Regions from separate parts of the Chryseobacterium sp. B21-037 genome, predicted to be linked through region 1. Evidence: riboswitches for the same ligand, from Rfam matches in the RefSeq annotation. Region 1 holds a riboswitch; each other region holds the start of a gene.
What was found. A riboswitch is a leader RNA that binds a small molecule or an ion and turns the genes downstream of it on or off. The one in region 1 is predicted to bind cobalamin.

Region 1 (3,279 bases):
AAAACCATTGTTAAGCTACAGCAGGAAAAATTTGAAGTTGAAAAGCTTAAAACAGATCTGGCTGAAAGAAAGGAATCGGTAGAAGATAAACGGGATAACCTTCAAAAGCTGAATGAACAACTTCAGCAAAAATTATTCAATTTTCAAAAGCTGTATGAAGAAGAACATCGGAAGCTTCAGTTCGGGAACAAAATCGAATCTTTTATCGAAAGCTACGTTAAGGGAAAATCCAGGAAGGATGTGGTAAAAGATTTCGTGAAGATTTTAGAACAGGAAAAATTCAGAAAAATAGGTGCTGATAAAGATGAAACCAAACGTCTTCAGATTGTAAAAAGAAAGATCACCCAGCAGCTGAAAAAAGAAGAGGTTATTGAAAAAATCGCAGAAACCAACGAAAAAATAGAGGAAAAACGCAAAACCGATCGTGAGATCTGGATGAAAGTGGGACAACGGGTGCGTATTACAGGAAGTACCAGTGTCGGCACGATTGAAAAAATTTCAAGAAATAAAGTGATTGTCAATTATGGAACCTTTAAAACAACCATTGATGCCGATGAGCTTGAAAGAATTTAAAAATTGATTTAATAATAAATGAGAGTGCTTTTAGCACTCTCTTATTCTTTACTCTTTACTCTTTACTCTTCCTTCTTCCCAAAAATTTCGCCTTACCGAATTTCTATCCTCCTCCAACCTAACAGAATAAATTCCTTTTGTAAAACTTTCTTTAGCAAATAAAGAAGATTTAGGAAGCTATAATTATGTTCCGAAATGCTTTTAATTTATATATTTGAAGTATCAAAAATTTTTCATGATGATTTCCGTAAACAAAGCATTCTATTTATCTGCCTTCAGTTTATTTTCATTAGCCTTCCTAAAAGGGCAGCAAAAAATTCCTTTTGGAGTTGTAAAAGCAGAAGAAGGCTATGCCAATGTACGGGTGGCAAAGGATAATTACAGAAAAATTGTAGACAAAATCAGAATGCGTAAAGGGGATGTTTTTCTTTATGTAAAACCGGCTCCCGGAGAAACAGAATGGCTATGGATCAAATATCCCGATAAGCAGGATACTGAAAAGCCTTTTGTGAGATATGAAAATCTTGATAAGGAAGGTATGGTGAATAAAGACCGTGTAGCCTTTATTGATCAGTTGCCTCAATACACACCTTCCAAATCCAAAAACGGAAGATCCCTCATTTTCACAGATAATAACAACCCCAAAATACCTACCGCTCAAAGGAGTAAAGTAATCATCGATATTTATCCTTCTAATGCCAGCTACCGTAAACAGGAAAAAGATACGGATGGAACGATATTAACCATTGATAAAGTTAAACCCTGGGGAATAAGCAAAGAACTTCCGGAAGGGATGACCGAAATCAAATCGATCCGGGTACAGCAGGTGGGGCGTGGCTCTGTCTTTGTGAGAGAAGCCATCAAAAATATGTTCCAGCCTACTATGGATTTCAATAACATCAGTGTAGCTGCTATTGATAATGATAATATTTTCCTTTATATGGTGAACGGATCAGGTGAAAACAGGTATACCACACTCTGGACAATCAAACAGGGCCGGGTGGCTCATCAGATTATTTTTAAAAATCCGGAATAATTCACCTTACTTCTCTGTATTATCCTTATTTTTGCACCTGAAAAAGTCTTACCACTTATTCATCACAGGAATGGGTTCTGCCTAACGCAGATTAAAAGGGAATCGTGTGAAAATCACGAGCTGTCGCGCAACTGTAAGTAACAAAAGTCTTTATGTAGGATCCACTGTGCCATGCATGGGAAGGGATTAAAGATGTTACAAGTCAGGAGACCTGCCTTTTCTTTGAACAAGAAACTTTCGCGGCCTGAAGTTTATTGATCTGATGGATGTTTTCAGGAATATACTAATTCCTAGATTATTCTGTTTATTTCAATAATTTCATCCCGCTTTAATTTAATAATGAAATATGACTACAGAAGAAAGAATTCAAGCATCTGAAACCAGAATCTTTAAAGCGGTTTTCCCCAACACAACCAATCATTACGATACCCTTTTTGGTGGTACAGCGATGCAATTGATGGATGAAGTGGCATTTATTACCGCTACCCGCTTTGCAAGAAAACGAGTGGTAACTGTAAGCAGCGACAAAATTGATTTTAAAAAGCCTATTCCTGCAGGAACTATTGTAGAATTGATAGGAACAGTTTCCCATGTCGGGACTACCAGTATGAAGGTAAACGTAGAAATTTATACAGAACAGATGTATTCGTATGAAAGAGAAAGAGCTATTGTTGGAGATTTCACTTTCGTAGCTATAGACGAATTTAAAAAGCCTGTACAGATACTATAATCAGAAAAAAACGCAAGCCTTCGGCTTGCGTTTTATTTATCTTAAAACTTTTTCTGTTTCTAAACTTTTACTAAGTAAAAACTGGAATGCTTCTCCCATTTCATCAGAAGCCCGGCTGATGGCATTTTCCAGCATATTCCTGATCTGGCTTTCTGTTACCTTAGCTTCTGTCCAGCTTTTTCCTGAAGTATGCGAATTCAGGATAAACGGCATGATCCTGTCTATTGCACAGGCAAAAATAGCATCAGGGGTCTGTTCTTCTTCAAATTCCAGCCACAAATTAAAGAATTCCGAACGCAAAGGTTCATCAAGAATCCCGAAAATTTTCTGGGCAGACAATTTTTCTCTTTCAAATTTGCCCACCATGGCTTTTTCGTCAAATAAAAATGTATCTCCAGCTTCTATTTCTACCAGATCGTGGATAGAAAGCATCCGTATCACCCTTAACAGATCGATATCAGCCCTGTTTTTAGCATAGGGGAAAAGTACCTGTGCTAAAATAATGATCTGCCATGAGTGTTCAGCAGTATTTTCTCTTCTTGAATCATCGGCATTATAATTCCTTCTCTGTACATTTTTTAATGCATCTACAGCAAGAATAAAATCAATTTCCTTTTGTATTTTCATGTTTCCTATTCTTTATAATATTCTTTGATTGGATATCTCTTTGTTTTTATGATCCATTTATTTTTAATCTTTTCGCGTCGGGTTACTTTTACAGATTCATCATTCATGGCATCTTCTTCCAGTTCAAAGACCTTATCAAGTCCTTTTCCGGGCAGCACTCTGTATTCTGTGGTTAAATGCCAGCAACAACCGGATTTAGAAAATGTTATGAGTCTTTTCCTTTTTGGATCTGTCTGAAACATTCCCAGATTTTCGCGGGCAAGATCAGTTAATTCCTCACTGATCACGAATTGCTTTCTTGTCGTATTATAGA
Region 2 (3,279 bases), 1.8 Mb from region 1:
ACTATTCCAGCAGAAATGTTCCTCATGCCATAGCGGAGAATTGTTTACGGATGAAAGCTTCCGCAATACAGGGATGTATTACAATAGTCAGTTTAAGGATGCCGGGCGTTATAGGGTAACATTGGATCAGGTAGATTGGATGAAATTCCGGGTGCCCAGCTTAAGGAATGTGGAATATACAGCTCCTTATATGCATGACGGGAGATTCTATACCCTGGATGCTGTTCTTAATTTTTACTCGGATAATGTAGAGGACGATCCTAACCTTGATCCGCTGCTTAAACAAAACGGACATATCGGACTCACGATGAACTATGCGGAGAAGCAGTCCATTATTGCTTTCCTGAAAACTCTATCTGATAAAGATTTTGTTACCAACCCAAAATTCTCAGAATAAATTTTAATCGAACATGAAAAATATTTTTTTAATAGGATTGGGTTTATTTTTATGCCAAATAGCCTACGCAGAACCCATAAGAGACAGTTTGTATATTCCTGAAAATAGTTTTAACCCCAGCAAATTTTTTGATGATGATTGTGATGCTTGTGGCTGTGCTGCAGGAAATGGATCATCAGGATTTGAGTCTTTGCTTAATCCTCAATTTATAGGAATAAAATATTTTGCACAGCATTATAAAGCCAAAGAAAACCTTTTTGTGAATGATCTCACCCAGGATCAGTACTTCAATACCATCCAGTTATGGGGAAAAGTTCCCATTACGAAAAAGCTGAGTGTTTACGGGAGTCTCCCTTTTCAGTTTCATGAAAAAAAAACAATGCAGGGAGACATCAGAATTAATGGAATGGGGGATCTGAATGTAATGGGTATTTATCAGCTGATCAATTCTAAAGATGCATCTCACCAATTAAATGGAGGATTAGGAATAAAAGTTCCGTTAGGAAGATTTGATGAAAAAGGAATTACGGGAGTGAATCCGAGTTTCCAATTGGGAACAGGAAGCTGGGATTATCAGATGGTTGTGAACTATAAATACCAAAAGAACAAAGTTGCAGTAATTGTTAATACGGATTATACTGTTAAAGGTGAAAATAAGAAGTATTATCAGTTTGGAAACCAATGGAACTATGCAGCTACCGGATTTTATCAGCTTCATGCGGACAAAAAAATGATCTTTTCCGGGAAAGCCGGATTACAGGGAGAAGTATATGATAGGAATAAGCAATTTGATGAAGCCTTACCGGATACTGCCGGAAGTGCTTTATATGGAAAATTAGGTTTTGAACTTTCTTATAGCAAATGGAGCCTGGGTAGTGAACTGATGCTTCCGGCCTATTCAAACCTAGCGGGTGGAAACATTGAAGCTAAATCCAGATTCAGTGTGTTTATTAACTTTGGGATATAAAAATCAAATGAACATTCCGTTACTCATGTAACGGAATGTTTGTTTTTATTCTGTTGAAAATCATTTTATTAAGTATAATATTGTTTCTAAGAAGAATTTTCTATCTTTGCCGGAATCTGGTGAGCTGTAAAAGGCTTTTAAAAGGGAATCCGGTGTAAATCCGGAACAGACCCGCTGCTGTAAACTCTAAACCAAAATTTTTTGATGTATATATCCACTGTTTTTAATGGGAAGGATTTCAAAAATGGAGTAAGTCAGAAGACCTGCCAGAAGATTAAAGTTTGATGCTTTCGTGGAATAAAGCTAAGGACAACAATGCTTCTGTGCAGCTATGGCTGTACAATGTTATTGCTGCTTTCTTATATCCATTAGTGTCAAGATTATTCTCAATGAGCTAATGGAACCGAAATTTACTTTTACAACTAAAAAAATAATTATCACAATCCTTGTGCTAATTAACCAGCTTTATTTTTCTCAGTCAAGAGATAGTATAAAGGAAAAAGGGATCCTTCCGGTTACCATTTATAAAAAAGATTTTAAAGAAATTCTTCCCGCTCAAACTCTTTCAGGAGAACAGCTGGAAAGGTTGAACAGCCAGTCCGTAGCCGATGCATTACGCTATTTTTCGGGAGTACAGATCAAGGATTACGGTGGAATTGGCGGATTGAAAACGGTTAATATCCGAAGCATGGGTAGCCAGCATGTCGGTGTTTTCTATGATGGGATTCAATTGGGAAACGCACAAAACGGGGTTATCGATCTGGGAAAGTTTTCGCTGGATGATATCGGAGAAATTTCATTATACAACGGACAGAAAAGTGATATCTTTCAGCCTGCAAAAGATTTTGGATCTTCCGGCTCAATTTATCTCCAACCCAAGACTCCTTATTTCTCCGGAAATAAAAAAACGAATCTTGTACTTAGAATAAAAAACAGCTCAATCGATCTTTTCAACCCGTCATTTCGATTGGAGCAAAAGCTTTCAGATAAAATTTCCGCAAGTTTCAGCTCCGAATTTATACAGAGTGACGGACAATATAAATACAAATACCAGAAAAAACGCCCCGATGGTACTATAGCCAATGATACAATTGCAACAAGATATGATTCTTATATTACTGCCAAAAGATTTGAGACCAGCCTGCAGGGAAATCTGAATAATGGAGACTGGAATGTCCGGGGCTACGGATATATTTCAGATCGTGGGATTCCCTCAGCAATTGTGAATAATGGTTTTGATCCGAAAGGACAAAAATTACTTGATAGAAATTATTTTGTTCAGGCTCACCTGAGGAAAAAAATATTTCCAAAATTTGAGACTCAGCTCAAAGCTAAATTTGCCTACGACTATACCCGGTATATGGATACGGTAAATGTAGCTGAAACAGCTTTAAAAACAGATAATACATATATCCAGAGAGAATTATATTTATCATCTTCCAATATCTACTCAATTACACCAAACTGGGATGTTAGTGCTAATGTTGATTTCCAGTATAATAATCTGGATTCCGATCTTAAGCTTTTCTCATTTCCCACACGTTATACCTCATTGGTTGCTTTTGCAACCACTTACCAATGGAACCGGTTTAAATTTCTTGGAAGTGTTTTAGGCACTTTTATTCGGGAGAATGTTGAACGTAATTCAAAGTCGCCGGATAAGAGTGAATGGACACCCTCTGTATTTTTGAGTTACCAGCCACTGGCCTTTAAGAATTTAACAGTGAGAGCATTTTATAAAAGGATTTTTAGAATGCCGACTTTCAATGACCTGTACTATACCATGATTGGGAATGTTTTTCTTAAACCTGAATTTACCAATCAATATGACATAGGTTTTACTTATCAGAAGACTTACGACCATCAGGTTCTGAAAAGTATTTACTTCAAGGCAGACGGGTATTATAACAAAGTG
Region 3 (3,279 bases), 640 kb from region 1:
GAATTGAGCTCTCCAGCTTCTTACTTCTTTGGTTTGAGGAAAGGACCCAATTGTTGTTGTTGGAAATAAAGGAAGCTCCAATGCGTTCTGCTGTGCTTCTTTTCTCACATTAAAAGGACTGTTTCTCTGTGCGTCACTTTCTGTAGTTACGGTAACACGGTTTTTCACATCCTGATTGTGAATTAGTGTTGAAACTTTTCGGTTTTCAATAGCTTTTTTATTTTCAGCTAATTCCTGTAAAGTATTGTAATCCGGGTTTTCTGAAGCTAATTTTTTTAAGGTAACAATTTCATAAACTTTTTGCCTGGCGAAAGCCATCCATTGTTTGATCTCCGGAGATAGTATATTTTCATTTTTCTCCAGGTCAAGATCGAAAGGAGAATGAAGTAATGAACATGACGGTGCAATGAAAACTCTTTCAGAACCTAATGCTGCAATAGCTTTTTTGATGAAAACCAGAGACTGATTGAAATCGTTTTTCCAGATATTTCTTCCGTCTACGACTCCTAATGAGAGGATTAATGTTTCAGGAATTGCATTGATGACCTCATCCAATTGTTCCGGGGCTCTTACCAGATCAATGTGTAGTGCATCAACAGGTAGAGTAGTGGCCAATGAAAGGTTATCTTTTAACCCATCAAAATAGGTGGTCACAATAAATTTAAGGTTCGGAAACTGTTTGGCAATTTCAGCATAAATGTTCTGGTAAACTTCTTTTGCTTTCTGATCAAGGTCTAGTGCTAAAAACGGCTCATCCAGCTGAATCCATTCTGCTCCGTTGTTTTCAAGCTCTTTTAAGATCTCAACGTAAACCGGAAGCAGATTTTGTGCTAAATCCAATTTATCAAAACCTTCTTCTTTTTCTTTTCCTAATAATAAATAGGTTACCAATCCAAGGATAACAGGCTTTGTATGAATTCCTGCTTCCTTCGCTTCAATAAACTCATTAACGATTTTATGGGAGAATAATTTGAATTGCTGATCTTTTTGGAATTCTGGAACGATATAATGATAATTGGTATCAAACCATTTTGTCATTTCCATGGCTGTAATATCGTGCCCTTCTTTCTGATAACCTCTGGCCATAGCAAAGTAAAGATCTAGCTCATTTGGTGTAATATCCTGATAACGGGAAGGAATAGCTCCAACAGACAATGTCATGTCCAATACCTGATCATAAAAAGAAAAGTCATTGGATGGAATCAGATCAATTCCGGCTTCTTGTTGTAGTTCCCAGTTTTGCTTTCTGATCTTTTTTCCTGCCTCTAAAAGTTCCTGTAACGATGTTTTACCTGCCCAATATAGTTCGCAGGCTTTTTTAAGTTCTCTGTTGCTACCGATTCGCGGATAGCCAAGGATGTGTGTTTGCATTTTCTTTAAACTTTTAATTAAATTTTGGTTTTAAAAGTTCTTATAATGCTTCATAACGCAATCGGGAAATAGTTTTTAGCAATAGAGAAGATACAATATAGACGTAATTTTCCCAGTGAAGAGTAGATTGTTAGGTAACCTGAAATTAATTTTCATAAAAAACATTACGTTTAAACTCAAATAAATTCTGAGTTAAAACCCAATCCAATACGTTCAAAAGTATCATCTGTATGACCAAAAGCTTCAGACCGCGAAAGCATTGTCAATTCGGGACAGGCAGGTCTCCTGACTTGTAACAGTTTTTGTCATCCTTCCCGCTTGTGGCAGTGGATATTCAGGGACAAAAACCTCTGTTGTGTTACTTACAGTTGCGCGACAGCTCGTGATTTTCACACGATTCCCTATTAATCTACCTTAAGTAAAACCTTTTCCGTTTGATGAAGTATGTTAAAGAACAAAATAGGGTGTAAAGGTATTAATTTAAGATGTTTAATTGGCTTAAATGCAAAAATTAAGTATATTATTTTGTTTAAATTGAATTTGTAAGTTATTTATTCTGTAAATTTGGAAATATAAATCGAAAAAAGAATATTATCCTGTGGAAAGACTAGACGATAAAGACCTTCAATTGTTAAGAATCCTTCAAAAAAATGCAAAATTGACCGTTAAAGAATTGGCAAAGGAAATTAACCTTTCTCCATCTCCTGTTTTTGAGCGTGTTAAAAGGTTGGAGCAGGAGGGTTATATCAAACATTATGCGGCTGTCCTGGAAGCCGAGAAACTGAATCGTGGTTTTACAGTTTTCTGTCAGGTTAAATTAAAGATCCACGACAGGTCTGTGGGAAATGAGTTTGTACAGGAAATTACACTGATAGACGAAGTGGCGGAATGCTATAATATTTCAGGCGATTTTGATTTCCTTCTCAAAGTTCAGGTACGCGATATGAAACACTACCAGGATTTTGTATTTAATAAATTAGGTTCCGTCGACTCGATAGGAAGCACACACAGTACTTTTGTAATGGCAGAAGTGAAGAATAACCATGGAGTTACTATATAGAGCAGATCTCTTACTAGATTTTTTTTCCTCTGATCCTGCTTAATGATACAGAAGTGATACCAAGATAAGATGCAATATAATACTGAGGAACCCGGCGGAAAATCTCGGGGGATTGCTTTATAAGCTCATTATATCTTTCCTCTGCAGAATCTTTTATACGGGAAATAAAGAGCTTCTGATATTTAAGTAAGCGTTCCTGTAGATAGCTGTAATAAAGTTCCTTGCTGTCCGGATTATTTTCAATTATTTGTCTGAAATCCTCAATAGAAGTGCTATATACAGTACAGGGTTCTATCGTTTCGATATTATAAATACTTGGAGAATTATAAAACAGACTTTCCCACGACGAAATAAAGTTTCCTTCAAACAAAAATTGAAATGTAATTTCCTTACCGTCATTATTAAGCCAACCTCTGGCAACTCCTTTTTTGAGATAGTAAAATTTACGCGCCATCTTACCTTCTTCCGTTAGCAAGGTTTTGTTGGGTAATTCTTCCTGTTCGAAATTACTAAGGATTTTAGCCAAGGCGTTTTTATCTGGGGACATGCTCAAGAAGATTTTAAATATAATTACTCACTTCAATCAGGTTCTGATCAGGATCCCGGAAGTAGACGGACCTTATTTTGCCTGTTGCTCCGGTTCTGATAACAATACCCTCGATGATTTCGATGTTTTTTTCTTTAAGTTCTTTTAAAATATCATGTACATCTGTTGTGGCAATAAAGCACAGATCTGCAGAACCGGGAGTAGCATGTAGTGCCTTTGGCTCAAATTCATTGCCTTTCTGATGCAGGTTGATTTTTTGGTTTCCAAAAGCAAGCGCTTTCCGGTTATCTCCGAATGAGAC

Region 2: another riboswitch for cobalamin. It lies ahead of MTQ00_RS17835 (TonB-dependent receptor plug domain-containing protein); the one in region 1 lies ahead of MTQ00_RS09675 (acyl-CoA thioesterase).
Region 3: another riboswitch for cobalamin. It lies ahead of metE (5-methyltetrahydropteroyltriglutamate--homocysteine S-methyltransferase); the one in region 1 lies ahead of MTQ00_RS09675 (acyl-CoA thioesterase).

The regions. Positions count from the first base shown of each region.
Region 1 is NZ_JALGCB010000001.1:2,209,079-2,212,357, forward strand. It holds gene MTQ00_RS09665 (endonuclease MutS2) at 1-573, shown strand, start outside; gene MTQ00_RS09670 (hypothetical protein) at 809-1,609, shown strand; cobalamin riboswitch at 1,665-1,842, shown strand; gene MTQ00_RS09675 (acyl-CoA thioesterase) at 1,956-2,339, shown strand; gene MTQ00_RS09680 (HD domain-containing protein) at 2,376-2,966, opposite strand; gene MTQ00_RS09685 (FG-GAP repeat protein) at 2,972-3,279, opposite strand, start outside.
Region 2 is NZ_JALGCB010000001.1:3,999,688-4,002,966, forward strand. It holds gene MTQ00_RS17825 (cytochrome-c peroxidase) at 1-397, shown strand, start outside; gene MTQ00_RS17830 (transporter) at 411-1,364, shown strand; cobalamin riboswitch at 1,465-1,649, shown strand; gene MTQ00_RS17835 (TonB-dependent receptor plug domain-containing protein) at 1,762-3,279, shown strand, end outside.
Region 3 is NZ_JALGCB010000001.1:1,568,997-1,572,275, reverse strand. It holds gene metE (5-methyltetrahydropteroyltriglutamate--homocysteine S-methyltransferase) at 1-1,371, opposite strand, end outside; cobalamin riboswitch at 1,630-1,815, opposite strand; gene MTQ00_RS06905 (Lrp/AsnC family transcriptional regulator) at 1,970-2,431, shown strand; gene MTQ00_RS06900 (Crp/Fnr family transcriptional regulator) at 2,445-2,978, opposite strand; gene MTQ00_RS06895 (VOC family protein) at 2,992-3,279, opposite strand, start outside.